DNA from 4 places in the Marinococcus sp. LNHM5E3-2.1 genome. Region 3 is predicted to be linked to each of the others. Evidence: predicted binding sites of a transcription regulator. Region 3 holds the regulator's gene; each other region holds the start of a gene.

Region 1 (7,694 bases), 690 kb from region 3:
AAAGGCTTCCTTAGCAATAATGGTGTCCATTAATGCCTCTACTGCTGTTTCATCCACCGGTTCTGCCGGGTTTTCGATAGAAAGAGTAGTAGCTTTGCCGAAATCACTTTCAAAACGCAGCTGCAGTTGCTTGCTCATCATCTTCACCTCCTGTATTTAAAGCTACTGCCGTTTTACAACGGGGCCGGAGCCTGCATGGTGTACTCGTTGTTGCGCTGCACGCTTTGTACAACGTACGGCTGAAGTGCGGCAAGGCCATCCGCAATTTCCTGCAGGTCATCGTCTGAAATTTCAGGGTTTATGCTGCGGAATGTTTTTCGTTTGTAGTCACCGCTGCCGTCTTCGCCAGGTCCTAAATAAAATTCAAAAGAAAGATCAGTTTTTGTTAATTGAGCCATTGTGTCTCACCTCCTTTCACCGTATATATTGACGTGCCGAAGCAAAAGGGGGGGGAGGGAGCTGTGTTTATTTTACGAAGGTTATGGGAATATCACCATGGAATGTTAAACGAAGGAGGATTTACAATGAACGTACTGGTAATTGGAGCGAACGGAAAAATTGCACGTCACCTGGTGGAAGAATTGAAGGACACGGATCACCACGTAACGGCGTTAATTAGAAAAGAAGAACAGTCAGAAGAATTGAAGAGCCTTGGGGCGGACGAAACGGTAGTCCGTGATTTGGAAGGAGACATTTCCGATGCGTTTGCCGGTAAAGACGCAGCGGTCTTTGCTGCTGGGTCAGGTGGCCATACAGGACCGGATAAAACCACCATTATTGACTTGTGGGGGTCGAGAAAATCAGTGGAAGCCTCCAAAGCCCATGGGGTAAAACGCTTCATTCAGGTAAGTTCGATGAATACGGATGAACCGGAAAACGGCCCGGAAAAAATGCGCCATTACTTTATTGCTAAGCGCGTAGCCGATGATTACCTTGAAGAAAGCGGCCTTGATTATACCATTGTACGGCCGGGAGTGCTCACAAACGATGATCCGAGCGGCACTGTACAGTTAAAACAAAAACTGAATGAAAAAGGCGAAATTCCACGCGCTGATGTGGCTAAAGTGATCGCCGCATCTTTGGATACACCTGGTACTATCCGCAAAAAGTTTGATCTGATCAGCGGCGACCAGGAAATTATTGCAGCGCTCAACGAATTATAGGAAGAAAAGCAAACAGCCGGCCCAACGCAGCCGGCTGTTTTTACATAATAACCGCATGGGAGGCAAAAGCGCCATGACGAACAGTTCAGGCCCCCGGATTTCCGGGCGTGCCCTATGGTTAAACTTTTTCCTGCTGTTTGCAGTTGGTATTGTTATCATTGCTGCTGTATTTCAGGGGGAAACTTTAACATACATAAACAGCTTATTTTCCTTTAATACAGCTGCTGCCGATAGTCTTACCGGAGCCTGCACGGGGATAGCGGCAGGATTTTTCGCCTGGGGGGCGTATAAAAAGCAGTGGTTTGCCGTGCCGGACAACACATATACCGATCTCTTAAAAGAACTGATCCGCCGGCGGGGGAGCTTTTGGGCTGTAACAGCTGGGGCGGCAGTATCAGAGGAAATATTGTTTCGGGCAGCAGTGCTTGGAACACTGGTGCTTGTACTGCCGGACCTCTTTGCTTTATGCGTTGCTTCATTTATTTTTATGCTGGTGCATGTGCCTCAATACGCCGGTCATCAGCTGATTCATGCATGGATTTTTGTCCTGGGCCTTCTGCTCGGAGGCCTGCTTTTATGGCAGGGAACGCTGTGGGGGGCTGCGGCTGCTCATGCCGGATACAATGCGGTCTCCTTTCTGATTTGGAAACGAAGTGAAGCACTTCAGGAATAATCACTCTGAACCGGCGGGGCGGAAATGTCAGTAGCTTTTGCCAGTCTGGTGACGCTCCAGGCGGAGCTGTGCTTTCTCCTGCTCTTCCGAAGAAACGAGATAATAGCTTACCCCGTTCTCTTCAGCAGAAGCTCCATGAATTTCAGTCGTCTGGATCTGGGTGAGGGCAGGAGTATAGTGGTAAGAAAAGCTGCGGATATCCTGAAACGTCATATCGGTCTGTATGTGGTCACCGAGGGCGTAAAGCAGTTCTTCCGCTTTACGGAGCGTAGCCGGACTTTTTGCTTTTTCAAGAAGTGCTTCGAGCACCTGCTGCTGGCGGAGGTTCCGACCCAGATCGCCCCGTGGGTCCTGCTTGCGCATGCGGACGTAATATAAGGCCTGTTCGCCATTTAAATGGAGATTTCCCTTCGTGTAGGTGAAAGGCTCTCCTTCGTCCTTGACGAATTCCAAATCGTTTTGCACTGTAACTCCGCCGTAAGCATCAACCACCTCCCGGAACCCTTCCATATCGGCTTCGACGGTAAAATCGATGGAGGTGTCCAGAAATTCTTCCGCTGTTTTCTTCAGTAAGGGCATGCCTCCATAGCTGTAGGCATGATTTATTTTATCCATACTGTCTCTTCCTGGAATGGAAACCTTAGTGTCTCTTGGAATATTAAAAAGCAGCGTGGATTCGTTCCCGGAATGGATAGAGATAATCATAATCACATCAGCGCGGGAAACTGTCTCTTCTTTATCTGTCCCCGCTATTAGAATAATCTGGGGTCCGGAAACAGTAGAAGAATCCTCCGGCGCTGTTTCCGTGGTGATTTTCTCTTTTTGTCCAGCAGTTATAGTGTAATAATAGTAAAAGAGTCCGCCGAGAGATAGGAAGCATGTAAGCAGGAAAGTAATCATAAAAAACAAGTATACGTTTCGCATAGTTGGACGTCCTGTCTGTAAAAGTCAAAATCTCTATTTTTATATCGGCAGAAAAGGGAATATATCCAGTAGGCAAGGGTGCTCCCTGCGTTGACAAAAAAAGAGCGTAACGTTATATTCAACGTTACTGCTATTTATAATCTCGTTAGGTGAGGCTCCTGTGTAGATACAAGCTTATGCCCAAAAATGTCTAAAGACGCCAATGGGTCAACAGAATCCATCGAATTAAGGTGTTTTCTAATGAAGCTGGATAATATATTCCTACGCTATGCAGTGCTAAAGCTCGACGAAAGGGAACAGAACGGGCATATACGATGACTGGCTGATTATGCACGTCTTCCCAACGGTGGAAGGCGTTTTTTGTTTGAAATAAGTGTCAGACGGAAGAAGTACAGCTGCGTGTCTGGCCTGGAGAGGAGGAAAAAGGATGGAGAAATTAAACGAACAGGCACGGGAGGAATTCGTGGAATTAATAGCGGAGTCTTTGCAGCAGGAGCGCATAGAAGCGTTTCGTGAATTATTTTTGGATTTGCACCCTGCGGATCAGGCAGAAGTTTTTCTCGAGCTTGATGAAGAACGGGCAGTAGTGTATAAGTTTTTGTCCCCGGAAGAATTCGCTGAAGTATTCGACAGCTTTGAACCCGAAGTGCAAAAGGAAGTAGCTCTGCAGCTGAACGATCAGTATGCTGCCGAAGTATACAATAATATGTATGCAGATGATGTTGCCGACTTTCTGGGGGAGCTTGAGCCGAGGCAGATGACACATATTCTGCAGGCGATGGATCAGGAGGACGCCAATGACGTCCGGGAGCTGCTCGCCTACGAAGATAAAACGGCCGGTGCCATCATGACAAAAGAATTTGTTTCCATCAAAGCAACGGATACAATTGATGAAGTGATTGACCATCTGCGGCGGGAGGGCCCGGATGCAGAAACGATCTATTATCTGTATGTAGTGGATGAAGAGGAGAAGCTGGCAGGTGTCGCTTCGATCCGTGACTTGATTGTAGCAGACTCAGACCGCACGGTTTCTGAGGTAATGAGCAGCCGTGTCGTGTCTGTCCACGTAGATGATGACCAGGAAGAGGTCGCCCAGCTGATACAGAAGTATGATTTTCTGGCAACTCCTGTTATAGACAGTGAAGGGAGGCTTGCGGGAATTGTAACCGTGGATGATGCACTCGATGTGCTCGCAGAAGAAGCTTCGGAAGACATTGGAGAAATCTCCGGGTCCCGTGGTTCCACAGATGTGAGTGTTAATGCATTTAAAGCAGCCAGACTCCGTGCTCCGTGGATTATCCTGCTGATGTTTTTAGGGCTGTTTACAGCCCAGGTAATCGGCTGGTTTGAAAGCACCCTCGAAAGTGTCGTTCTGCTTGCCGCGTTTATTCCGATGATTATGGGGTCAGCCGGGAACACGGGCACGCAGTCGCTTGCTGTGTCCGTGCGTGCGCTTGCAACGGGAAACATTGAACGAAAAGGGCTGTGGCGTACGATCAGCCGGGAATTTTCCACGGGAATTATGATTGGGGTGGCCTCAGGAATTGTGATTACGATCTTATTGTATCTTTTTTACGGGGAGCCCCTGATAGGAGTAATTGTCGGTTTTTCCATCATGATTTCACTTGGGGTGGCTAGTGTTATCGGCACGCTGGTGCCGCTTGTAATCAATAAGCTGAAGCTCGACCCTGCCATTGCTTCAGGACCGTTCATTACAACGCTCACTGATATTATCAGCCTGCTGATTTATTTCACAGTAGCTTCGTCGCTCATCCAGAGCATTTAAGAACAGATTTTTAAAAAGAATAATGAAAAAAGGGGAGACGCTGTCTCTTCTTTTTTGTGGGCAGTTAATTAGATTAACAATTGCGCGGTGTGATAAACTATCACTATCCTGGATGAAAAGGAGCGAGGGCTTTGCAGTTAACAACCTATACGGATTATGCATTACGGATGGTAATGTACCTGGCCGCTCATGATGAAGACGAGTCCCTGCATAGTATTAAACAAATATCGACTGCATACTCCATTTCGTACAACCATCTGACTAAGGTTGGGCATGAGCTGTCGAAGCTTGGCGTCATTCACACGGTGAAAGGCCGGAACGGAGGAATTCGTTTGGCCAAAGAACCGGAAGAAATTAACATTGGCTGGCTTGTAAGGCAGACAGAAGATAATCTGACGCTGGTGGAATGCTTTGATCCAGAATCGAACCAGTGTATTTTAGCAGGCAGATGCCGGCTCCAGGGTGTTTTGGGAGAGGCTTTGAAAGCGTATTTGTCGGTACTCGATAAGTATACGGTCAAAGACCTCACAGTAAACAAGGAAATGCTTCATGCTCTGTTTGCAGCTTCAACGGCAAAAAATCAGCCGCCGATTTCTTTTTCTTAAGAAAAGATATCATCGTGCTTGCCCCGGTCACGGTGACATTTGTTAATCATCCAGGAAACCAATTATACATAATAAAGCAGCAGCCCTGTTGAAACGGGACTGCTGCTTCTTTTCATACTCTGAAGGTTAGTTTGTCTCTTCAAAGCGCCGCAGGTCGTTATTGTGACCGATAGCAATAAGCACGTCTTCTTTGAAAAGGCGGTCCTGGGCTGTGGGTGATATATTAACCTCTTTGCCGCGGCGGATGCCGAGAACGGTAACCCCGAATTTGGCCCGGATATCGAGCTGGGCGAGGGTCTTTTTATGCATGGATGCTGGTGCAGTAATCTCTATAATGGAATACTCTGCGGAGAGCTCAATATAGTCAATGACACGGTCAGAAACGAGGTGCTGGGCGATACGGTTGCCCATGTCATGCTCCGGGTGGATAATCTTATCTGCCCCGATTTTATCGAGAACCTTGTGGTGGTGAAAGTTTTGCGCTTTTACCCAGACCGAAGGGATGTCCATCTCCTTTAATAAGAGGGTGCATAAAATGCTTGCCTGAAGATCATCACCAATAGCGACAATCACGTGATCAAAATTTGTAATCCCCAGGTTCCTTAGTTCTTTTTCATCTGTGCCGTCGGCGACGGCGCTGTACGTAGAATGATTGGTAATGTCGTCGAGTTTTTCTTCATTATTGTCAATGGCCAGCACGTCATGACCGAGCTTGTACAATTCTGTACTGACGCTGACACCGAATCGCCCGAGACCGATAATGGCAAATTGTTTTTTCACACGGCGTTCTCCTTTGTCTGAAGCTTGGGGTCGTTTTCCTGTAATTGTATCGTTAATGTACCGCCGCAGTCGTGATTTGTCAAACGGGAGCCGGATGAAGGACTTGATCGTCTGATAAAGCGGAACGGCCGGAGAAATAAAGATGAAGGCAGCGCTCTGTCTGTTTTTTTAAATTAGCGTTTAAATGAGAGGTCCGGCCTGAGCCGCTGTTAAGATAGTACACGTAGTGTGTGAAAACACCGTCATTTTCTTCAAAAACGACCCTTATATTCTTTTTTTTCATGTAGAGACGCAGCTGATCGAGGTCGTGCCCAAGAGTATCGAAAGCCTGTTGAAACAACCGTTCGTAGGGTTCCTGCAGGCGGACGTCAGAAGATTTAAGCGCCTGTGTATCGAGCGTCAGTACTTTTTTTACAATCGGAAGGAGGACAGCATAATGGATAACGATATGTTCTTTTTCTGTTATAACCATTCTGTTCTCCCCCTTGCGTTGCATGATTAAATTCATTATACGAATACATGTTCCCGTTTTTCAATAAGATTTTTCATTTGCTCCGAATTTTTTTGAATTGTATAGCTCGAATTTTTGCAGGAAATGGTCTATAATGAAGTTATGTAAGCGGATACATTAAGCTTTTATTCTTCTTGGAGTTGTCGGACAATTAGTTTTACTGGCGTCAAAGGTGGGTATAGTGCAGTACACACAAAATTTATTGGCAATCAATAGATAGGCATTGGGAGGCCATGCGCGCGTCGCCCGCTTTAAAAAAGATCAGCGCCCGGCGGGTGCTGCAATAAGAACAGGGGGTTCGGCGAATATGTTACATCCAACTCATGAGCAGCATTTTATGAAAAAAGTGAAACCAATTCAAAATGGTAGAAGACCTTCAAGGCAGATTCTTCAGTCTCTATATGCTCAAATGATGATGGAGTATGCTGTGTTTGAATTTAACAGAGAGCGGCTTCTGCAAAAAATTGATGACTCCCTGGATATGCATGACGAAAAAGCTTTTCAGGAATGGACAGAGGCTTATAAAGAATTGATGAGCGAATATAAAGATGGCAAAGTATTATTCGAACAAGGCTATAAATTAGAGCTTGAATTTGAATGAAGATTTATATCAGCACCCTTTGGGCTTCCCTGAAGGGTGTTTTTTTCATGTCATAACAAATCAGAAAAAGTCACTGCCGGTCTTTACGGTGTTGGCGTTTTTTTGTATTGTTCTTTATACTGGGAAAGAAAAGAAAAGCGAAGGAGGCAGAGCTGGTGATACTTTCCGACCAAACAATCCGTTCAATGATGGAACAGGGCGATCTTAGTATCGATCCATTAGAGGACCATCAGATCCAGCCGGCATCGGTGGACATTCGTCTGGGTACTCACTTTCTAAAAATCGACGAGAACGCTATCGAGTCCATTCAACTGGACCGGCCCGCTAAATATGTGGAATTTGAAAGTGATCAGGTAATTATTCCCCCGCATTCGTTTCTGCTTGCGACCACAAAAGAATACATCAGGCTCCCCCAGCATATTACAGCCTTTGTGGAAGGAAGAAGCTCTATCGGACGGATGGGACTCTTTATTCAAAATGCAGGCTGGGTGGACCCGGGGTTTGAAGGGGAAATCACGCTTGAGCTTTATAACGCCAATCGTCTGCCTATTCGTTTAACGTCCGGCAGGCGGCTCGCACAGCTCGTTTTCGCTGAGATGGATCAAAAAGCCGGTTCTCCTTATGCGGGCAAATACCAGGGACAGCGGAATG
Region 2 (7,694 bases), on a different contig from region 3:
CACCCGGCTTCTGTTTACCGCGGTGAAGCTTCTGCGAAAGCACCTTATATAAAATATCGTTGATCAGCGTACTTTTTCCGGAGCCTGAGACACCGGTAATCGCACTCAGCAGGCCGAGCGGAATATCCGCATTCGTACGCTTCAAATTGTTTTCGACCGCGCCTTTTACCTTCAGCCAGCGGTCGGAGGGCTTACGCCGTTCTCCCGGAAGCGGAATAAATCGTTTTCCCGCTAAATACTGACCGGTCAGGGAGGCGTCGTTTCCCTTCAATTCCTCCGGTGTGCCCTCTGCGATAATGTGACCGCCGTGGCGGCCAGCCCCGGGGCCGATGTCAATGATATGATCGGCAGCAAGCATGGTGTCCTCGTCATGTTCAACGACAATCAGCGTGTTTCCAAGATCTCGCATGTTCTGCAGCGTCTGTATCAGCCGGTTGTTGTCCCGCTGGTGAAGGCCGATCGACGGCTCGTCGAGAACGTAAAGGACACCCATCAGCGCCGAACCGATCTGGGTAGCCAGCCGGATACGCTGCGCTTCCCCGCCTGACAGCGTGCCAGCAGAACGGCTCAGGGTTAAATAATCGAGACCAACATTAATGAGAAAGCCGAGCCGTTCATTGATTTCACGCAGAATCAAACGGGCGATCTCCATTTCTTTTTCCGTTAGATCGATGTTTTCGACATACGTATACGCCTGCTGTATGGAAAGGTCGGTCAGCTCCCCGACGTGAATATTTCCAAGCAGCACAGAACGCGCCTCAAGGCTCAGGCGGTGGCCTTTACACGTCGGGCACTGCTTGTTGCTCATATACTGCTGCATCTGCTCACGGGTGAAATCCGATCCGCTCTCACGATAGCGGCGGGAAACGTTGTTGAGTACGCCTTCAAAATAAATCTGGCGCTCCCGGACCTGGCCGCGTTCATTTTTATGACGGAAGGTTATTTTCTGCTGGCCGTTGCCTTCGAGCAGTATTTCCTTATGCTCTGCCGAAAGATCTTTAAATGGCGTGTCCATATCAATATTAAAGTGATCGCAGGCCGAGCGGAGCAGCTGCGGATAATACTGGGAGCTGATCGGCTCCCATACAGCGATGGCATGCTCCCGGAGGGTCCGGTCCGGATCCGGAACTACAAGGTCGCTGTCCACTTCGAGCTTGCTGCCAAGACCGTCACATGTCGGGCAGGCGCCGTATGGACTGTTAAAGGAAAACATTCTCGGCTCAAGCTCCCCGATCGAAAATCCGCATTCCGGGCAGGAGTGATGCTGGTTGAACCGCATTTCCTTTTCACCGACAACATCAATCAGTACCTTCCCCTCCCCGAGTTCTAGGGCCGTTTCCAATGAGTCTGCGAGCCGGGACTCCACCCCGTCTTTAATGACAACGCGGTCCACCACTGCTTCAATATCATGCTTTTTATTTTTTTCGAGCTTGATTTCTTCTCCGATGTCGCGCATTTCTCCGTCCACGCGAATACGCACCAGCCCTTTTTGCTTCAGCTGGTCCATCACCTTCACATGCTCTCCCTTTCTGCCGGCAATAACCGGAGCGAGAATCTGCATTTTCGTCCGTTCGGCATAAGCCATCATCTGATCGACCATCTGGGAAATGGTCTGGGAGGTGATCGGCACATGGTGGTACGGACAGTAAGGCGTACCAACCCGCGCAAATAAAAGCCGCAGGTAGTCATAAATTTCCGTTACGGTGCCGACTGTGGAGCGCGGGTTCTTGCTCGTCGTTTTCTGGTCAATCGATATTGCCGGGGACAGTCCTTCAATGGAATCGACGTCCGGCTTTTCCATCTGCCCTAAAAACTGGCGGGCATATGCGGACAACGATTCGACATACCGGCGCTGCCCTTCAGCATAGATTGTATCGAAGGCAAGCGAAGATTTCCCGGAGCCGGATAATCCAGTCATAACGACCAGCTGGTCCCTCGGAATTGTCACGTCAATATCTTTTAAATTGTGGGACCTCGCCCCCTGAATCTTAATGTTATCTGCTGCCATTCGTTGGTCATCCTTCCGCTTTAAGTTCTAATACCATATCGCGCAGTTCCGCTGCGCGTTCAAACTGCAGGTCTTTGGCCGCCTGTTTCATTTCGTCTTCCATTTGGTCGATCACTTTTTTCCGCTCCGACTTGCTCATTTTATCGAGAGCCGGTTTATCAATATCGGATGAATCCTCTGAGCTGACCGTTGCCTGGATCAGGGCAGGGATTTCTTTCTGGATCGTTTTTGGTGTAATGCCGTATTTTTCGTTATGCGCTATCTGGATCTCGCGGCGACGGTTCGTTTCACTGATCGCCACATCCATCGACCGCGTGATTTTGTCTGCGTACATAATAACATGCCCGCGGTCGTTCCGGGCAGCACGGCCCATCGTCTGGATAAGGGAGCGTTCCGCGCGCAGAAAGCCTTCCTTGTCCGCATCCAGAATACCTATCAGCGACACTTCCGGAATATCGAGCCCTTCACGGAGAAGGTTAATGCCGACCAGAACATCAAACTGGCCGAGGCGAAGCTGGCGGATAATATCGATCCTCTCGAGCGTTTTAATATCCGAGTGCAGATACTTCACCCGGATGCCGAGCTCTTTTAAATAGTTGGTCAGATCCTCCGCCATTTTCTTGGTGAGCGTCGTTACGAGCACCCGCTCGTTTTGCTCCCGGCGTTCATGAATTTCGCCGATCAGGTCATCGATCTGTCCTTCAATCGGCTTCACTTCCACGGTAGGGTCAAGCAGACCGGTCGGCCGGATAATCTGTTCGATAACTTCCGGTGCGTGTTCAAGCTCATACGGCCCCGGCGTTGCGGAAATGAACATCGCCTGGTTAATCCGCTCTTCAAATTCATCAAATTTCAGCGGACGGTTGTCCATCGCAGACGGAAGACGGAAGCCGTGATCCACGAGCACCTGCTTTCTTGCCTGGTCCCCGTTGTACATACCGCGCACTTGTGGAAGCGTAACGTGGGACTCATCCACCACGAGTAAAAAATCATCCGGAAAATAGTCAATCAATGTATACGGCGCATCCCCGGGGTTCCGGAAGGTCAAATGCCTCGAATAGTTCTCGATGCCGGAGCAAAAACCCATCTCCTGCATCATTTCAAGGTCATAATTAGTCCGCTGTTCGAGCCGCTGCGCCTCAAGCTCCCGGCCATTCGCCCGAAACTTTTCGAGCTGCTCCTGAAGCTCCTGCTGAATATTTTTAATGGCACGCTGCATTTTTTCTTCCCTTGTCACAAAGTGGGATGCGGGGAAAATTGCAGTATGCGAGCGTTCGCCGATAACCTCGCCGGTCAGGGCGTCCACTTCAGTGATACGGTCGATTTCATCGCCAAACATTTCAACACGAATGCAGTGCTCGTCTCTTGAAGCCGGAAAGATCTCAACGACATCGCCGCGCACGCGAAACGTCCCGCGCACGAAATTAATGTCGTTACGTTCGTATTGAATGTCTACGAGCTTCCGAAGAATCTGGTCCCGTTCAATCTCCATGCCGGTCCGGAGCGAAAGCACCAGGTCCCGGTATTCCTCCGGAGAACCGAGGCCGTAAATGCAGGAAACACTGGCGACGATAATAACGTCCTCCCGCTCAAATAAGGCGCTCGTCGCCGAGTGCCTTAGTTTATCAATTTCATCGTTAATACTCGCGTCTTTTTCAATAAATTGGTCCGTCTGCGGTACGTAGGCCTCCGGCTGATAGTAGTCGTAATAGCTCACAAAATATTCCACCGCATTGTTTGGAAACATCTCTTTAAATTCATTATATAACTGCCCGGCCAGTGTCTTATTGTGCGCCATGACAAGTGTCGGCCGGTTCACTTCTGTTAACACGTTGGAAACGGTGAACGTTTTGCCGGTCCCTGTCGCTCCAAGCAGTGTCTGGTATCTTTTGCCGTCGCTCAACCCTTGAACCAGCTTTTCAATCGCCTGCGGCTGGTCGCCCGCGGGGTTATATTTACTCGCCAGTTCAAATGTTTCGTTCATATTAGTCCCTCACTTCCTGTCTGCGTTCCGGTCATATGTCTATTTACTATACCACATGAAGATTGGAAAGAAACAACATAAAAACGAACGTATATTCGCTATTATTATTGTACTCCACTCCCCGGCAATTGCAAAGAAAACGACACCCCTCCTATACCATAAAAAAACAGAACCCGGCAGGGGGGTTCTGTTTTACTGGGCCGTATGCATGCTTTCCGGTGCTGTTCGTTCTTTATTAATCATCAATATCCCAAGCTGATGGTGCTGATTACTGTAAAGCGCCGCCTGTGCCTGGCGGAGCTCTCCGTTAATATCCTCCACATCCAGCCGGCAATAGGCGGAATTTTTCTGCACCGCCCGGTACAGGCTCGCTTCATCATATACTTTTTCGCTGTTCACCCGCCGGATAACCTCGCCTGCTTTAATATGCATGCGGTCTGCCGGAGACTCCGGGAGCACAGCGAGCACGGATATTCCGTCTCCACGGAGCGTATAAAGAAAATTGCTTTTAGCTGAACTGCCGGCAGCAATGGTTACCCATTCCCGCAGCAAAATCAGGACAGCCGTAATTACCGGAATAACCCATCCGCTGTAAAAATAAGCAAGTGCTGCACCGGCGCCGGTAAGGACAGCAATTCGTACAACCCACCATCCGGCCGAACGCACCTGCACCGCTGCCAGACGGTCGAAGGTTTTCATCCGTATGCCGATCACTGCCGGCAGCAAAAGAAGGGAAAAAGCGGTTCCGCCCGGAAGCAGCGGCCACCAGCCTCCTGCCTCAACAGCGCTACCCGGGATAAACAGAAATACCGGGAGCATCCAGAGGCGGTGCGTGATCTGGCCTCCAATCGGCTTACCGCGGCGGCTGACTGTCCGTATCGGAGAAAAGAACTTTGTCCCGTTCCAGACAATCAGTATTCCTTCCGCAAGCGTGAGCACTGCGAGCCAGACCATCAGAGAAAAAGCATCAAAGCCGTTTCCGAGCCAGGCTGCGTCAGAGAAAAACGGCACCGCAATCCCGGCAGCATCAAGTGCCAGAGCAGCTAAAAATGACGTCCCCCACACGTGCAGGGCGGTCAGCCAGCGGTGCAAACCTGATACTGCCAGCAGCGCACTGATCACTATTGCAAGCAGAACTGCTCCCAGAGGCAGTGAGATGCCCGTAACAATGGTGACGACCGAGACAAAAGCAGCGATTACTATCGCCGGAATAACACTCATCGTCAATTCCATCAGCATTGGATACATTTTTGCCTGAAACATTTTACGTTCTCTTTTCACCCGAATATAACCAACCATAAGCATGGCTGCTACTGCTATGTAAGTCAGCGGGTTCAGAAAAAACCACGCTAACGCAGGACCAATTTCACCGATTATTTCCTGCATCCACTATTTCCCCCTTTTCTTTGGGCCGGGCAGAACCCGGCCACCGGTATCATCCAGCTTTCATTTATTGTTCTATGACTGCATCAAGCGCGCGCTGCAGTTGCTTATCATTGTCCCGGTTCTGGACATTTTCAAGCACAAAATCATTCAGCGCCTCTGCTGTTTCCGGCGTCAACGTGCCAGTGGCTTCCAGACCTTCCTGTTCCTCCTGAAAATCCTGTACCGCCGCTTCGGTTTCTTCGCTGTAGTACCCGTCTTCACGTCCCGGATCGAAGCCGGCTCCTTTTAAGAGGGTCTGCGCAGTCGCAATATTTTCTCCAGTTGTATCCGGCTCCAGGGCTTCATCAATGGACAAAATAGAGGCCTGGAAATAGTCGGGCTGCTCCTGCTCAATGGTCGGCTCCACGCCTTCTTCATTGATCCAGTTTCCATCCGGTGTCAGCCATTTGGAAACAGAAAGCTTCACATCACTTCCATCATCCAGTTCCATTACCTGCTGGACTGTTCCTTTGCCGTAGGTGCTCTGTCCTACCAGCTCAAAGCTTCCGGACTCTTTCATTGCAGCTGCCAGAATTTCAGAGGCAGAAACGCTTCCCTGATCAATCACGCCGACCACCGGGTAGTCTTTGTTTTCCTCTAAGGATGAGGTCACCTCTGAGATCGTGCCTTCCCGGTCTTCAATCTCGACTACCGGCTCTCCGCCCGGAATAATCATGCTGCCGATGTCCTCCACCGCGTTCAAATATCCGCCCGGATTTCCACGGACATCAATTACCAGTCCGTCAATGTTTTCACTCTCCACCTGCTCGAGCTGGGTTTCGAATTCATTGGCTGTATTTTCAGAAAATGACGATACGTTCAGATAACCGATGCTTTCCCCGTCCTGCTCAATCACTTCGCCTTCTACGGTTTCGATCGGAATTTCATCGCGCTCCACTTCAACATTAAAAGGCTCCCCGCTTCCCCGCTGTACGGTGAGGTTCACGTTCGTTCCTTTTTCTCCGCGGATTTTCAGGACTGCTTCATTGAGTTCCAGGTTTTCTGTGCTTTCTCCGTTAATTTCCAAAATATCATCATTTGGCTGAAGCCCGGCGGCTTCTGCTGGAGAATCATCGATTGGAGAAACGATAGTTACCGCGTCCCCGGATTTATTTACTTCAGCTCCAATGCCTTCGAAGGACGACTCCAGTGACTGCGTGAATTCCTGTGCTGTGCTTTCACTCATGTAGCTGGAGTGAGGATCATCGAGTTCTCCGATCATTCCTTCGATAGCCCCCTGCACCAGCGCATCGTCATCCACTTCTGTCATGTATTCGGAGTCGATCAGATCATATACAGAACTGATTTTATTTAAGTCTTCTTCTGACACGTTTTCCGTTCCGCTGTCCGAACCGGATTCGGACAGTGCGGGCGAGGATGTCCCCGACTCTCCTCCCCAGACAGAAGCACCTACGGCCGCGCCTCCGGTCCCGGCTGCCGCTGCTGTGACCAGAATTGCTGCCGTCACTTTGATGTTTTTCTTCATCTATTTCACTCCAGCTTTATTAAAGTCATAACCAAATCATAGACTATACGAAAGAGGAAGCAGCTGCACGAGCTGTTCCTCCGAATCGAAAACGACGAGCCGTCCCTGGGCGGTAAACAAACGCTCTGCGCTTTTCTTTAGTGTAGCATGAACTTCTATGGTTCTGAAACACAATGTTGGCGCTTCCGCTTTTTTACACAGAGTTGCCTTGATTCTCAAATCCCTGGCCAAGCACTTCTGAAGCGTTACTCACAACCACAAAGGCCTCGGGATCCTGCAGCTGGATCACGCGCTTCAGCCGGGTGACCTCCCCACGGTTGACAACGCACATCAGCACCGGACGTGCATCATTAGTAAAGCCTCCGCGTCCTTCGAGTTTGGTTACTCCGCGGTCCACTTCTTTTAAAATAGATTTGCGCACCGTTTCTTCGTGCTTTGTAATCACAAAAGCCACCTTGGCATAGCCCAGACCGGTCTGCACGACATCAATAGTTCTTCCGGTAACAAACAACGAAATAAGGGCGTACAGTGCGAACTCCAGGCCGAATATGAACGCCGAGCCCGTAACGATCAGCCCGTCCATAATAAAGACTGAGGTACCGAGCGTCCCCCCGGCGTATTTATGAATAATTTGAGCTAAAAGATCCGTGCCTCCAGTCGAAGCACTCGCTCGAAACACCAGTCCAAGACCAAAGCCCACTCCGATTCCGCCAAACAACGCACCAAGCAGCGGGTCATCGATACCGATGTCCCAGTTCCTCGTGAAATAAACAATAAAGGGCAAAAACAGC
Region 3 (7,694 bases):
CGATGGTCTGTCCCGGCTGCACGGACGCGTGAATATCGTGCAGCGCGCTCGTTTCCGAACGCGGGTAATAAAATTCATCTATATCTATCTGCACCGCCCCGGCCGGCACGTCCTGCACTCCGGCTTTCTGGTCGGTAATGTCAGTCCGCTCGGCCATCAGGTTACGAATGCGGTCGTACGACGCGTGCCCGCGTTCAATAATGTTAAAAAACCATCCAAACGCAAGCATCGGCCAGATCAGCATACCCAGATAAACGCTGAACGTCGTTAACTGCCCGATGGTAATCGTTCCGTCGTTCACATATCCGGCACCAAAGCCAATCGCGAGCAGATAGCATACACCGATGATAAGGGTGATTGTCGGATCAAACAGGGCGTCAATGCGGGCGACTCGCTCGTTTTTGTCCACAACGTCCCGGGACTGCTCATCAAACGCTTCGATGTCTTCCTGTTCGTACCCGAACGTTTTTGTTACCTTCACGCCGGAAATGCTTTCCTGCGTCCGGTTGTTCAGCTGCGAAAAGGACTGCTGGGCAGCGCCAAACCGCTGATGAAGCAGATGGCCGTACCAGCTTGTTAACAGAGCCATCAGCGGCATCGGCAGAAGCGTAATCAGCGTCAGCTGCCAGCTGATGCCGATCGCCATGGCCAAAACGACGAACCCCCCCATGACGAGCGAATCCACAATCGTTAAGACGCCCTGCCCGGCCATCATCTGCACCGCGGTAATATCGTTGGTGGCGTGTGCCATCAGATCCCCCGTCCGCTTCCGCCCGAAAAAATCACTGCTCATCCGCGTGAAGTGCTGATACAGATTGTAGCGGAGCGTACGGCCGAGATGAAGCGAGGAACCGAAAATCATAATACGCCAGACATACCGGAGCACGTACATACATATCCCTGCTGCAACCATTGCCCCCATCCAGCCGGTCAGCATGCCCGTCGTCAGGCGGCTTTGTTCGATCGCATCGACCACCACTCCGACCACATACGGCGGCAGAAGAGAAAGCAGGGCCACAATAATGAGCAGCAGGATCCCGAAGCTGTACTTGAACCGCTCCTGCCAGAAAAACCAGCGCAAATCCCAAAAAGCGCGCATCCGTCTCATCCTCTCTCTATGGATAAAAAAGCACCCTCTAGAAGCTAGGAGGGTGCTGATCGTTATTTCTTATCTTGTTGTCGCTGCATTGCTTTCATCATTTGGTTAATCTTCTTCTGGGATGGGTTCTGCCCCATCTGCATCATCATAACGCGCAGCATTTGTTCATTAATAGGAGGATTCTTTTTCAAATAGTTCATCATCGTTTTTCTTGCGATAAAGAAACCGATGGCTATACCAACTAGTAAAATGACAATGCCGATAATTGTTAACCATAGCCAGCCCATGTGTCTTACCCCTTTCCCGAATACCTAACATATATGTGTGTGTTGTTAGCGTCTCTAGACAGACCTTGTTTATTATAACGCATTCTTTTATGTAAAGAAAGCACCGATTCGAAAGATTAAGCACCGGTGCTTAATTTTTCACCCGGATGAAAATAAGAGAAAGCAGCCGGGCGGCTGCTTTCTCATCAACACATAATTATTTGATCAGCTGTCTGGCTGCTTCAGCCACCTTGTCCGGCGTAAAGCCGTACTTTTCAACGACTTCCCCGCCCGGCGCGGACGCACCGAAGCGGTCGATGCCGTACACGGAGCCGTGGGAGCCGACATACTTGTACCATCCGAAGGACGATCCCATTTCCACGGCCATCGCCGGTACGCCGTCCGGTAGCACGGACCGGCGGTATTCCTCAGATTGATGATCGAACGCATGGAAGTTCGGCATGCTGACGACGTTGACCGTCCACCCGTCGTTCTGCAGCTGGGCTTTCGCATCCACCGCGAGGGACACTTCCGATCCCGCAGCGACGAGAAGGAGATCCGGCTTTTCGGCCTGTTCGCCGATCACGTAGGCTCCTTTGCGGACGCCTTCCACCGCTTTTTCCTTCGTGTCTTCGAGCGTCGGTACGCCCTGGCGGGTCATGACGAGCGCCGTTGGCGTCGATTCGCTTTCCATCGCCACGCGCCACGCAGCGACCGTTTCGTTGCCGTCCGCTGGACGGATCACGTTCAGGTTCGGAATCGCCCGGAGCGCCGCCAGCTGTTCCACCGGCTCATGTGTCGGGCCGTCTTCACCGACCGCGATGCTGTCGTGCGTGAATACCTGAGTCAGCGGCAGCCCCATCAACGCGCTCAGGCGCAGCGCCGGACGAAGGTAATCGGAAAAGACCAGGAAGGTCGAACCGAACGGCTTCAGACCGCCGTGCAGCTGAATGCCATTCACCGCTGCCGCCATGGCGAATTCGCGGACACCGAACCAGATGTTGCGGCCGGTGTAGTCGTTACGGCTGAAATCATTCTCCGCTTTGATCAGTGTCTTGTTGGAGCCGGCCAGGTCGGCCGATCCGCCGAAGAGCGACGGCACGGCGGCCGCTACTTCCTGCAGCACATCGCCGGATGCGGCACGGGTCGCTACTTTTTCATCCGTAAAGACCGGCAGATTGGCATCCCAGCCTTCCGGCAGCTCGCCGGCAATCGCCTGTTCGAGTTCGCCGGCGAGTTCCGGGTTCGCCTGCTTGTAGGTGTCAAACAGCTCGTTCCATTCCTGTTCGGCCTTCGCACCGGCCTGCTTGACTTCGTCAAACAGCTCGGTTACTTCCGGCGGGATATGAAACGCGTCGTAGTCCCACTGGTAGGCTTCTTTCACCAGGTTGTACTCCTCGTCGCCGATCGGCGCGCCGTGGGCCGCATTCGTGCCGCCTTTGTTCGGTGCTCCGTAGCCGATGACGGTTTTCACTTCGATCATCGACGGTTTCGGGGACTGCTTCGCTTCTTCGATCGCTGCTTCAATCGCATCAACGTCGTTGCCGTCTTCGATAAAGACCGTGTGCCAGCCGTAGGCTTCATAGCGCTGCAGCACGTTTTCGGAGAACGACTGGTGAAGCGCGCCGTCAAGCGACACGTCGTTGGAGTCGTACAGCACGACCAGGTTGCCGAGCTTCAGGTGGCCGGCGAGGGACGCCGATTCCGAAGCAACGCCTTCCATCAGGTCGCCGTCGCCGCAGAGCACGTACGTGAAATGATCCACCACGGCGTGGTCGTCGGTGTTGTACTTGGCTGCCAGATGGCGCTCCGCCATCGCCATCCCGGTGCCCATGGCCAGTCCCTGGCCGAGCGGGCCGGTGGTTGCCTCCACGCCGGCGGTATGCCCGTATTCCGGGTGGCCCGGTGTCTGGCTTCCCCACTGGCGGAAGTTTTTCAGTTCCTCGAGCGAGAGGTCGTAGCCGCTCAGGTGCAGCATGCTGTATAGAAGCATCGATCCGTGTCCGGCGGACAGCACGAAGCGGTCGCGGTTAAACCAGTCCGGATTGGCCGGGTTGTGGTTCATGGATTTGGTCCAGAGCGCGTACGCCATCGGCGCCGCTCCCATCGGAAGCCCCGGGTGACCCGACTGGGCTTTTTCAATACTTTCGATGGACAGCGTCCGAATCGTGTTAATTGCTAACTGTTCTGTGCTAATTGCCATGCATATGTCCCTCCACTGTATGTATTTTTGGGTGGAAACCCGCACTTATGAGTTGACCCCGCGGGAATTTCCGTGTTCTAGTACGCTTTTATGATAAAGGTTTTAAAACGATTACACAAGCGTGTTAATAGAGAAGAAAATCAAAAGACCTGCTCTTTGTTAAGACCAGGCCTCTCTTTTATCTTAATGCCGGAAGCTGCGGTTCCGTCGTTTGACACGCTCGAGCTTGCTTGGAGTTACATCCGTGCCTTCTTCATCCACCACTTTTACGTTTTCGAGCTGGTTTTTAAACGAGGAACGGAATTTACTTAAATATTCCTGACGCAGCGCCTGCTGTTCTTCTTGTTCTTCTGCAGTCAGCCCCGACGATTTTTGACGTTTGGCTAACTCATTAATCCGGTCAATTTTTTCTTTCGAAAGCATAAGTTGCCTCCCTTAAAATGGCGTTCCTTTTTTATTATATTAAAAACAGCGACGTACCGCAAACAAATCACTGCGGTTCTATCTCTGCGCGCTGCTGTTCATATTCTTTATAACGGCGGTGCACCGTCGCTTTAGAAATATCATAGCCCAGGCCCCGGAGCGTCAGAGCGATATCTTTAAACGTCAGCTCCCGCTGTTTCAGCTTAACAATTTCTTCAATGGGCACCTCTATTTTCTTCCGGCCGCCGCTGCGGTTTAATCCGAAATTTTCTTCCGGGTGGTACCCATTTTCCACCGCCCGCTGCATCCCCCGCTTAATTTTAAAATTATGCAGCCGGCGCTGATGCTCTTCCACTATGGACAAGATTTCCATAATCATATGATCGGTATCCGCAATTTCGAGCTCCCCGTCGTCCTTCACTGTATAGATGGACGTGCCCCTTTTCTGCAGTTCATGGAGCACGGCGATTTTAGCATTTCCGCGTCCAAGCCGCGTATCATCGGTAATCAGCAGTGTATCCGCCCCGGTGTCATCGAGGAGCTCAAACACACGGAGAAGCCCGTCCCGTTCCACGGAATAGCTGCTCTCCTGTTCTGTCACGGTCTGCTGCACCGCCCAACCGTTCGCTGCAGCAAGAGCCTCCAGCTCCTCCTGCTGCCTGGCAAGCGAGGACTGCTGTTCTTCTTTTTCCGTACTTACCCGGGCGTAAATGATGCATGCTTTCATTTATCTGCGTTCCTTTCCGTTCGTGTTTTACTGTTCGGCAGCGTCAAACGAAACCGTTCGTTCCCACGGCTGTTCCTGATACCCCGGCCTGTCCTTCAAAACCGGATGCTCCTGTTCATAGACGATTTCTGCCGGCCGGTCTGCTTCCGTGCCGCCCAGCGTGTCCGGAGTGATCGAAGCGTCCGCTGAATATACCAAAAATAAAAGCGCGAATGCAAATAAGGCAAGCATCGTCCAGTCCGTTGAAGTGAAGGTTTTGAGTTTATTCATATGCATGTTCCCCCTGAATGAGAATGTATGTTCTTATATTCATCCAGTATACCAGAATACCTGTTCCCGTCAACAGAAATATTAGAACGGGTGTTTGCGTTTTTGTTCCCCTCATGCTATACTTTACTCAGAAAAATTCCTCAAAAGGAGGTGCGGAGATGAAGCTATCCAAGCGCCAGCAGCAAATTCTTGATTATATAAAAGAAGAAGTAAAAGAAAAAGGCTATCCGCCTTCGGTCCGGGAGATCGGAGAAGCCGTGGGGCTCGCCTCGAGTTCAACGGTGCACGGGCACCTCGCCCGTCTTGAAAACAAAAATTTAATCCGCCGCGACCCGACTAAGCCGCGGGCAATTGAAGTGCTTGAGCTTGAAGACCAGGGCAGCGAGCCGATTCACGAAAGCAAAGCTGTGTACGTGCCGGTGATCGGTAAAGTCACGGCCGGGGAACCTATCACTGCGGTGGAAAATGTAGAAGAATACATCCCTCTTCCGGAGCGCATGGTGACCGACGAAGAACAGGTATACATGCTTACCATTCAGGGGGACAGCATGATAGAGGCCGGCATTTTTGACGGGGATCTTGTTGTCGTTCAAAAACAGCAGACCGCTGATAACGGCGATATTATTGTCGCTATGACCGATGAAATGGAAGCAACGGTCAAACGGTTTTATAAAGAAGAAAACTTTATTCGCCTGCAGCCTGAAAATGCCACCATGGACCCGATCATTTTAGAAAACTGTACGATACTCGGCAGAGTCACCGGCGTTTTCCGCACCATCTTTTAATCACATAAACGGGGCCGCCTGCTTTAATGAAGCAGGCGGCCCCGTTTCTATTATGCTCGGCACGCAAGCGTCCGGTACGACGTAACAATTTTATTTCCTTCAACATCTCTATCCGTAATCACTATCACTGTGGCTGACGTAATATTTTCCTGTTCGATAAATTCAAGCCCCCGGTGCCAGAGCCATTCATACACCGTTGTCATGTCTACGTTCAGTTCATTTTTCCCCAGCGCTTCTGCCGTAATCTGCATCGACAGCAGCAGCTGGTCGCCCTCAAAGATGTGAAGCACCGGTCCATTAAAATGTTCAGACTCTCCCGGGCTGCCTTCATACGGTCCGTGGTAAAAGTCAAGCAGGCGTGCCATCACGATTCCCCCTTTAACGACTTCGGCGCCGATGCGTGCCTGAAGTTCGTTTTTCTATTGGTGAATTGTGATTCCTTTTCCCTGCACCTTTGCTGCTAAACCCGAATTTCTTCCCCGTCTCCTGAAGGGTTACTGGTCGAGCCACTCTTTAATCTGCTGCTTGTCGTTATCATCAAGGTTGCCTTCTTCAATCCAGTAATTCACCAGCTTCATCATGCCCTGCTTGGAGAGCCCCACCCGGCTGCTGTCGGATGGATGGCTGCTGATGTCCGTTTTTCCGTATTGGTAAATGGATACATACGGCGCCTCCGCGTGGTTTAAATTGTGAAGATCCTTCTTTTCAAAGTGCAGCATTTGTATGCCCCTTTCTATTTTCCAGAATATTTTTTGTACCTGCGTCCGCCACAAAAAAGAGCCTCCCGGGAAGGAAAGCTCCGCTTAGCGTTTGTTTACATGGATTTAGAATACGGTTTGTGACAGATCGAATGATCGATGGTTTCATCGGGTTCACCGCTGTACACACAATCGCAGGTATCTAATACGTAAGTATGCTCTTTGGCGTGAATGACCTGACTTCCCTGATGAAATAACAGTTTTTCATCGGCCGGCTGAAAATCACTCATCGAATGAAGCACCACTTCATAGCCATCGGCGTATTCAATCACCTTGTAATGAATTTCATGACCGTCACTGCTATAGGTCACCTGCGGCTGCGTTCTGCATTTGAATTCCACTAAAGCCACTGTCATCCACCCCCTCCACTTATTTATACCACAGTTTTTTCGGTTCGAGAAGACACCCGGCCGTTTTTTTCCGAAAGAATTTCCTTCCCAAATGAGTGAAAACCGTTTCTCTCTCTGCCTGCCGGAAAAGAAGCCTTTAGCCATTTTCTTCTATATAAATAAAAACAAAAAGCACCCTCTCAGCTCGAGGGCGCTTCGAAATCTCTCAATAAATTGTCGTACGTTTTGTTTATTTCTCCGTCCGTCACGTCCTGCACGGTAATGACAAGACGCTTCCTTTCCGTCGGTGCTTCCTGTTTCAGATAATCCAGGCCGATGCTCCACAGCCAGTCTGGTACGTTTTCTTCCTTTAAACTCGCTTCGGCTGCCATCGCCGAGGTGGTCACCTGGACGAGCAGCACGAGTTCTTCGTCCTGATACACTTCGACTGATTCCCCGGCAAAATGAAGCGGGCGTACGTGGTAGCCTTTCAGCCCTTCCTGGGAAAAATCCGCTTCCTGTGTCATCATCATCCTCCTTTTATTCGATTACGATTGTTCCTGAAGGGCACTGCTTCCTTCAAGCTCTATGCTTTTCTGATCCGACCGGGTGATGTAGGCCTGTCCGCCAAACTGGAACCCTTCCCTGGTGTAAAAATATAAATCCAGCGCAGGAGAAGCACTGTCGAATGCCTGGTGGAAAAATTCCTCGTTGTCGCAGTCTGTAATGGAAACGGTCCAGCGTTCAAGCGGTCCACCGCCTGCCTGAAGGTGACCTTCATTTACCTGAATAACTTCATTTGTGGAGACTGTTTTAACAGCTTCTAGTGCTAGT
Region 4 (7,694 bases), on a different contig from region 3:
CTTGAAAGACTTGCTACAGAGCTTGCTGTACCGTTAAAAGATACTGCCGCCATCGGAGACAATTACAATGATATCAGTATGCTAAAAACAGCCGGCTATGCCGTCGCTATCGGAAACGCTGTGGATGAAGTCAAATCCATTAGCGACCATATTGTTGGCACCAACGACGAACACGGCGTTGCGGAAGCTATTACATACATGCTGAATTCTTAAACGATGCATTTTTTCATCTGTCTTTATCATACCACGTGCTGAAACATTTTCGTCTGTCTTTTCAAAATATAAATAGAGGTGCTGAAACTTCACTGCACAAGCCGGTTTCCGAATAATTTCTTTGGATTCCGGCTTTTTTCATAAAAAAATCCCGTGCCTGAAAAGGCACGGGTGCAAGTTGTGAGTGGATGATGCATAAAATTAAAATTGGTGATTGCGCAAACGGTGGTACTGCTTACGCTTCTTCTTGCGGTACTTTATAGCCAAGTCCTTCTGCAATGCGGCGTCCGTAATCCGGATCCGCTTTGTAGAAGATTTCTAATTGACGTTTAATAATTTCATCCTTGCGGACTGGTTTCATGTGGCCCACAAATGCATCAACGAGACGCTGCTTTTCGTCCTCGCTCATCATGCGGTAGAGGTCGCCTGCCTGCGTGTAGTGATCGTCGTCAGGATAAGGTGTGCTTGCAACCTTGCCTTCTACATCAAACGGGCTGATTTCTGCTGCCGCGTCTTCAGTAGGACCACCGTAGCTGTTCGGTTCATAGTTTTTCGAACCGCCGCCGTTGTTATCTGTACGCATAAAGCCGTCACGCTGATAGTTGTTTGTCCCGCTTACTGGTTTGTTAACCGGAATCTGCTCATGGTTCGCCCCTACGCGGTAACGGTGAGCGTCGGAGTAAGAGAACAGACGTCCCTGCAGCATTTTATCTGGAGAAGCCTCAATGCCAGGTACGAAGTGTCCCGGAGAAAACGCAGCCTGCTCTACTTCTGCGAAGTAGTTCTCAGGATTTTTGTTTAATGTCATACGGCCGACTTCAATACGTGGATAGTCTTCCTTCGACCAGATTTTAGTTACATCAAACGGATCCCATTTGTACGTGAGTGCTTCTTCGTAAGGCATGATCTGTACATACAGTGTCCAGGAAGGATAATCTCCTGCTTCAATAGCATTGAATAGATCTTCTGTATGATAGTCCGGGTTTTCCCCAGCTATTTGATTTGCTGTTGGCTCGTCAAGGTTTTTAACGCCCTGATCACTGACAAAGTGGTATTTTACCCAGAATGCTTCTCCCTGGTCGTTGACCCACTTAAACGTGTGACTGCCGTAGCCATTCATGTGGCGCCATGTTGCCGGAATACCACGGTCACCGTGCAAATACGTGATCTGGTGCAGCGATTCTGGAGAAAGGGACCAGAAATCAAATGCCATATCCGGGTCTTTCAGGTGCGTCTGCGGGTCACGTTTTTGTGTGTGGATGAAATCCGGGAATTTAATAGCGTCACGAATAAAGAAGATTGGCGTATTGTTACCTACGAGATCGTAGTTGCCTTCTTCTGTATAGAATTTCACGGAGAAACCGCGCGGGTCACGTACTGTGTCCGCTGAACCGGATTCGCCCGCCACTGTGGAAAAGCGGATGAACATTGGTGTTTCTTTGCCTTTTTCGCTTAAGAAATCAGCTTTGGTATATTTAGAAATTTCATCGTTTGTCACTTCAAATACACCATGAGCACCGCCGCCTTTTGCGTGAACGACACGCTCAGGAATGCGCTCGCGGTTAAAGTGAGCAAGTTTTTCTAAAAGGTGTACGTCCTGAATAAGAGTGGGACCTCTGGTGCCTGCTGTCAACGAGTTCTGGTTATCTCCTACTGGAGCACCTGAACCGGTTGTTTGTACATTTTTACGATCAGCCATGCTTTCATCACCTCTTAATTATTTTCATATTCCATATGATAACATATCCCACATAAAAATCAATATTATTTTATAACAATTTTAATCTGGGAAATAGCTTTTCAAACCTTTCACACCATAAAAACAGCTTAAACCCTTCAAAAACCATTATTTCTATCGACTCAATTGAATATCTGCCTCTTCAATTGAAAATCACAGCGGCTCTCCGGCGTTCTGAGCAAAAGAGCAGGCCGATTCGTTTAGTAAACGTGCTCTTGCTCTTTTTATCGGCTTTATTTCAAAAATTCTCTGACTTCTTCTACGAATCGTTCATGCTCTTCAACGTTTATGCCGTGACCCGAATGTTCATATTCCACAAACCGGCACGAAGGAATCAGATCAGCTATTTCCCTCCCGTATTCCGGCGGATTCAGGCCGTCGTATTTTCCGCTGATCACAAGTGAGTCCGCTTCTACAAAAGGAAGCTGGTCCCGGAAGTCAAACCCCTTTAAAGCATCAGACGCTGCCTGCTCTTCTTCGGCATTCAGCTCGACAGCACGGTCTTCGATCTGCTTTGACCAATCCTGTACCTTGCCAATATCATGATAGATATACATCGAGGCTTTATTTAGTTTTTCACGGTGGGAAAGACCGCTCAGCTCGGCTTCATGCTCAGCAAACAAGCGCGCCGTGGAAGACGTTTTTCCATGTGCTTTCGGTGCTGTTAACACAAGTTTCGCCACTCTTTTTGGAGCTTCAACAGCTACACCCTGAGCTATATAGCTCCCCATTGAAACACCGACCAGGTGAGCTGATTCAATACTGAGCTCATCCATCATGTGCAGTACGTCCTGTATATGATCTTCCAATGTATATGCTTCAGGCTTGTCTGACCTGCCGTGCCCTCTCATATCAAGTGCTATAACGCGAAATTGGTCTTTCAACTGATCCATTTCACGTTCAAACATCGTGTGATCTCCAGTCAGTCCGTGCAGAAAAATAACAGGATATCCCTGGCCCGCTTCTTTATAATACAAAGTGACTTTGTCCGCACTGCTCATCGTCGACATCTCTTCCATCCCTTCTAAATATCACATTGGGAAAATTGTACCATAAGATATTTCCGGGGTGTTAGTTGAACGTTGCTCTAGTCAATCCTCGCTTGTGAAATACCCCTCATTTAACGCTTCATGCCACCAATGAGCAAAAATTTCTTCTGCAGCAGGGCTGCTGTTTTTCCATGTCTGTGCCCGGTTCTCCACGTCCTGCGGCCGGACACCGTTTTTTCTCCAGGAAGCTCCGTTGGTAAAAATATTCTGTCCCATAGCCTGCATCCGGTCAAGCGAACGGGCAAAGTCTGCCTCGGTACTCTTTTCCTTTTCAAATTCACACCATCTTTCCATGTAACAACGCCCGAGCTCAGTCGGAAGCCTGCTTTTTATCTTTTCCGCTGCCTGCCATTCCCTTTCTTCCTGATCTTTTTTACCCTCTTCGTTATACGCAAACGTATCGCCGGCATATATTTCTACCAGGTCGTGTATCAACAGCATTTCCACTACTTTCGCAATGTCCATATCCGGATCAACCTCCCGGTACAAAAGCAGGGCATACATGCATAAATGCCAGCTGTGCTCTGCGTCGTTCTCCCGGTCGCCATCCTTCTTTAATGAAGCACGCTGAATGGATTTCATTTCGTCAAACAGTTCCAGTGTTTCTAAAATAGAAAATAGCCTGGCATTCACGGCCCAACCTCCTTATACAACCTGTTTTCTTTCTTCAAACTATTGTACACTAACATTAGATGGAAAAAGATACATTAAGGAAAGCGGGGAATGATCATTATGAATCCCAGGCAGCTGTCAGCTTTGCTTACTGCACCCCGAAAAACGTACCGGCAATTAAGCGATCATCCAAAGCTTCACTCCACCGCCCTTTGGATCGTTATCATTGCCGGAATGTCTCAGGCCTTTGCACAAAACGCCCGGGAAACGGCACCGCTTGAAACGGACTCCGCTTTTTTTACGTTTCTGGCAGCAACCGGTATTATCGCCGCGTTCCTTATATTTCAAATTGTCACTTTTTACTTGAATGGACTGATCCTAAAGCTCGTTATTTTGATATTCCAGGGCAGTATGAACGCCCGGGAAGCCCGGACTATTTACGGACTCTCCCTTTTTCCGCAGGCTATCATTTTCCCCCTCATTTGTTTACTATACATCGGACAACTTGCGGTCAATGATGACACGGCTACGATGCTTACAGCCATCGCCGGGGTTCTCACAGCCGCTGCTTCTATTTGGACTATTGTCACCCAGGTGAATTTAATTTCCGCCGCTGCCGGCTTCTCCGGCGGTAAAGCGTTCGGGGCATTTGTAGTGTTTGCCCTGTTACTGACGCTTCTCATTTTTATTATAGTTCTGCTTTTAGCTTTGATAGCTATTTTCTTCTCCGGCGTCTTCTCCAGTTAATCCACTAAAACAGCTGCGTTTTAAAATAGACGCAGCTGTTCGTAATTAATTGTTTTGTAAACCTTGCCACGACCTCCCGTTACTTCTCCCGGACCGTAAAATTCCGAAGCTGTAACTCCCAGAAGCCGGACAGGATCTCCCCCGGAGACCCCTTCCTCGAGTAAAAGACGCAGAGCCTCGAGGAGCTCCGCACGATCATTGCTCGGGTGCTCGAGCGTGGACCGGCGGGTTATCTGTTGAAAATCAGCAAATTTTATTTTCAGCACAATACATTTGGCTCTTATGCCGTCTTTTTTCAGCCTGGCCAGCACCTGATCAAGCAGCTCTTCAATGACTGGAAGCATATCCTGCACAAGCAGAAGGTCCTGCGAAAGCGTCGTCTCTTTTCCGAGCGATTTCCGCTCCCTTTCCGGATTCACCAGACGTTCGTCGATTCCCCGGGCCTGACGGTAAAAAACATGACCCTGCTTATGAAACAATTCCACGAGCCTTGCTTCGCTCAGCTGCTGCAGGTCTTCCCCGGTTGCGATGCCGAGTGAATCAAATTTTCGTTTGGTTACCTTTCCCACTCCGCGAAAATCACCAATGGAAAGAGCCTTTACGAAAGCATCCGCCCGGTCTGGAGTAATAACTGTCAGACCATCCGGCTTATCATAATCCGAAGCCGTCTTTGCAAGAAATTTATTATATGAAACACCGGCAGAGGCAGTGAGACCGGTCTTTTGATAAATTCTTTTCCGTATCTCTTTAGCTGCGAGCGTAGCGGACGGGAGGTTCCAGTGGTTTTCTGTCACATCGAGATAAGCCTCATCCAGGGAAAGAGGCTCCACCAAATCTGTGCAGTCATGAAAGATGGCCATAATTTCACGCGAAACCTCCCTGTATTTCTCCATGTTCCCTTTAATAAAAATAGCTTCCGGGCACCTTCGGTAGGCTTCGTAGGAAGACATAGCGGAATGAATACCGTACGGCCTCGCTTCGTAGGAGCATGTAGCCACGACACCTCTTGACCAGGGAGAACCTCCGACTACCAGAGGCTTGTTCCGCAAATGGGGCTGGTCGCGCTGTTCAATGGCTGCAAAAAAAGCGTCCATATCAATATGAATAATCTTCCGGAGCTTTTGTTCCTCCTGCTTCATTTCCTACGCCCCCTTATACGCGCAGTTTTCTGTTCCTTCTATTATAGCGGACAATACTTCTTTTCACAAACGTACGTTCTTATTCAATAGTATTCTACGGCCTGGCCCTCTGTCCTCTCCATTGCGTTCTCCGGCACTTTGGTATACTATCATAATCGTATAAATACAAAGACGCCGCGGTACACCCACACCCGATTGGAGGAATATATATGAATTATGAAGTTCAGATTTTTACCCAGCCAAACTGCTCCTCCTGTGCTAAAGTAAAAGGCTGGTTTCAGGAAAACCGTATTTCTTTTATTGAAAAAGATATCGTCAATGACCCACAGGCGAACCAGGAGTTCGGTGCATTAAACGAAAAATTCGTTCCCATTACTATTATTGTTACGGACGACAAAAGATATCAGGTCGTCGGTCCAAATCTGAAAAAAATAAAAACGCTTGTTACTACCGTCGGAATATCCGGCCAAAGCAATTAATGCTAACGGCATTCAGCACTGGTTTTAAGCCAGTGCTTTTTTATATTTATTGAACAAGATCCTTTAGGCCCCGCTGTTCAAATAAAGATGCTTGCGGTTATGCCTCCCGGGGTAAATACCTATAACAGCAGGAATTTGCAGCGAAGGGAGGAAGATTCGTGCCTACAGTGCTTTTTATCGTAACGATAATTATTGCCGGAATGGTTTTAGCTTCTATTGGGTTCTATTTCCTTCGTAAATTTTACGACAAATTATGAAGAAGGACCGTTCACCGCGTGAACCGTCCTTCTTTTGGCATTTCAATATTTTTGTTTTTCGCAGCCAGTTTCTCCAGAAACAATGCTTCGTCTTTCGGTGCAATATGCTGATGACGATTTCCCTCCTGGTAAATCACCTTCAGCCTTTCCGGGGTTGCCCCCTTAATCCATCCGGGCACCTCTTCTACCCGTTGAATAGAGTCATAAGGAATACGCAGCCGGATTAAAAGAGAGGCGTGGACTGCCAGATGCTCTTCGTGCAATTCATATTTTGTGAAAAATACAATTTGAGTTACTAAAATGATAATAACCGCATCAATTACAGCTCTCAGGATGGTCCCCGGCCCTCCATCATACATAAACAGAGCCTGAAAAATAGAATACCCCAGCAGCACAATAGCTATGACCGCAAAGGCGGACAGCAGTCTGCTTCCTTTCGCTCGAAACACCATTATCCGGTCTCCTCTAGTTTTTTTTATCAGAACCGTTTGGTTTCAACCCGTACTTATAAACAATAGGCATAAGAACCATTAAAAGCATCGAATTCGTAAACAGCGGAAGAAAGATTTCGTGAGCTTCCATTACGACCCCGATAAATGAAACAATCAATACCGGCGCCGTTGCCACCAGTATGGTAATTAGTTCGCGTTTTGCACTCCACAGCTGTCTGCTGTCCGCTATTGATAAAATGAGCATCCAGTACACCATGAACGCAAGCGGCATCATGGCATCGATAAGAGGCTGATCCAGCACAAAAAAGAAGACCAGACGCACAGCCGATAGTATAGCTAAAATAACAATAATTAATTGACGAAATGACGACTCCAAGATGTATTCGCTCCCTATTCCCTGCTTTTTGCCGTTCTCGGCTTTACTGTAAACAACGCAAACCCCAGAATCATCCCTATTACATATTTCATCATGCTGTTCTTCCTTCCATTAAGGACGGAATTCCAGATAGACACCGTTTGGATCCTGCACAGTCTCCGTCTCTTCCGCTCCCTGAATAACTACTTTTTCAAGTTCGAAGGCACGCTTTTCCTCCCAGGCAGGCACTAGCGCTTCTGCACCCAGAACGGTCAGCCAGTCGTGTGAATCATAAGGCTCGGGACTGGTAATGAGGACAGACTGCACCTTCTCTTTTCCTCCAATAGGAAGCTCTTCCGCCCAATCAAGCTGAATCTTCGGCCCGGTAGGCGGCTGTAGGAAGGTTCTTCTTTCTTTTTTGTTGATCCCCCATCCATGTTCCTTTGCACGCCGAAGAATACCGGCATGTTCTTCCCCATTTACACGATAGCCAAAGTAGCCGAACGTATCCATTCTTCCTGCGCCAAAGGTGACCCTCACCTGGCCGAGACTCATTTCTATCATCCGGAACGTTAACCCTTTATGACGGAAGTCATCCCACCCAATCGGCGGATCATACCGTTTAATACGATAATCTTCCAGGGCAAAGCGCC

Evidence for each region. The regulator LexA, encoded in region 3, represses DNA repair genes until DNA is damaged. The targets are predictions, from matches to a motif close to CGAACATATGTTCG.
Region 1: a site for LexA is predicted at 6,444-6,457, ahead of ACTRXH_RS00320 (YhjD family protein). Genes of this name have one in related genera too.
Region 2: a site for LexA is predicted at 4,077-4,090, ahead of uvrB (excinuclease ABC subunit UvrB). Genes of this name have one in related genera too.
Region 4: a site for LexA is predicted at 5,565-5,578, ahead of dinB (DNA polymerase IV). Genes of this name have one in related genera too.

What each region holds. Positions count from the first base shown of each region.
Region 1 covers NZ_JBQLIB010000001.1:57,927-65,620, forward strand. Annotated here, with positions in the region: gene ACTRXH_RS00280 (DUF2922 domain-containing protein) at 1-138, opposite strand, end outside; gene ACTRXH_RS00285 (DUF1659 domain-containing protein) at 174-398, opposite strand; gene ACTRXH_RS00290 (SDR family oxidoreductase) at 525-1,163, shown strand; gene ACTRXH_RS00295 (CPBP family glutamic-type intramembrane protease) at 1,237-1,836, shown strand; gene ACTRXH_RS00300 (LCP family protein) at 1,864-2,760, opposite strand; M-box (ykoK) riboswitch at 2,895-3,062, shown strand; gene mgtE (magnesium transporter) at 3,188-4,546, shown strand; gene ACTRXH_RS00310 (RrF2 family transcriptional regulator) at 4,678-5,151, shown strand; gene ACTRXH_RS00315 (potassium channel family protein) at 5,278-5,931, opposite strand; gene ACTRXH_RS00320 (YhjD family protein) at 6,011-6,403, opposite strand; gene ACTRXH_RS00325 (IDEAL domain-containing protein) at 6,750-7,043, shown strand; gene dcd (dCTP deaminase) at 7,199-7,694, shown strand, end outside.
Region 2 covers NZ_JBQLIB010000017.1:20,920-28,613, reverse strand. Annotated here, with positions in the region: gene uvrA (excinuclease ABC subunit UvrA) at 1-2,008, opposite strand, end outside; gene uvrB (excinuclease ABC subunit UvrB) at 2,016-3,992, opposite strand; gene ACTRXH_RS14525 (hypothetical protein) at 4,185-5,378, opposite strand; gene ACTRXH_RS14520 (S41 family peptidase) at 5,443-6,903, opposite strand; gene ACTRXH_RS14515 (YitT family protein) at 7,097-7,694, opposite strand, start outside.
Region 3 covers NZ_JBQLIB010000001.1:746,670-754,363, reverse strand. Annotated here, with positions in the region: gene ACTRXH_RS03950 (ABC transporter transmembrane domain-containing protein) at 1-1,099, opposite strand, end outside; gene ACTRXH_RS03945 (YneF family protein) at 1,162-1,386, opposite strand; gene tkt (transketolase) at 1,583-3,568, opposite strand; gene ACTRXH_RS03935 (DUF896 domain-containing protein) at 3,752-3,991, opposite strand; gene ACTRXH_RS03930 (YneB family resolvase-like protein) at 4,059-4,718, opposite strand; gene ACTRXH_RS03925 (hypothetical protein) at 4,746-4,988, opposite strand; gene lexA (transcriptional repressor LexA) at 5,147-5,773, shown strand; gene ACTRXH_RS03915 (hypothetical protein) at 5,824-6,138, opposite strand; gene ACTRXH_RS03910 (hypothetical protein) at 6,268-6,492, opposite strand; gene ACTRXH_RS03905 (hypothetical protein) at 6,588-6,887, opposite strand; gene ACTRXH_RS03900 (hypothetical protein) at 7,061-7,387, opposite strand; gene ACTRXH_RS03895 (hypothetical protein) at 7,409-7,694, opposite strand, start outside.
Region 4 covers NZ_JBQLIB010000003.1:85,364-93,057, forward strand. Annotated here, with positions in the region: gene ACTRXH_RS06040 (Cof-type HAD-IIB family hydrolase) at 1-213, shown strand, start outside; gene ACTRXH_RS06045 (catalase) at 449-1,912, opposite strand; gene ACTRXH_RS06050 (alpha/beta fold hydrolase) at 2,185-2,961, opposite strand; gene ACTRXH_RS06055 (HD domain-containing protein) at 3,043-3,633, opposite strand; gene ACTRXH_RS06060 (YIP1 family protein) at 3,724-4,359, shown strand; gene dinB (DNA polymerase IV) at 4,380-5,498, opposite strand; gene ACTRXH_RS06070 (glutaredoxin family protein) at 5,708-5,977, shown strand; gene ACTRXH_RS06075 (PH domain-containing protein) at 6,246-6,686, opposite strand; gene ACTRXH_RS06080 (hypothetical protein) at 6,700-7,062, opposite strand; gene ACTRXH_RS06085 (hypothetical protein) at 7,174-7,694, opposite strand, start outside.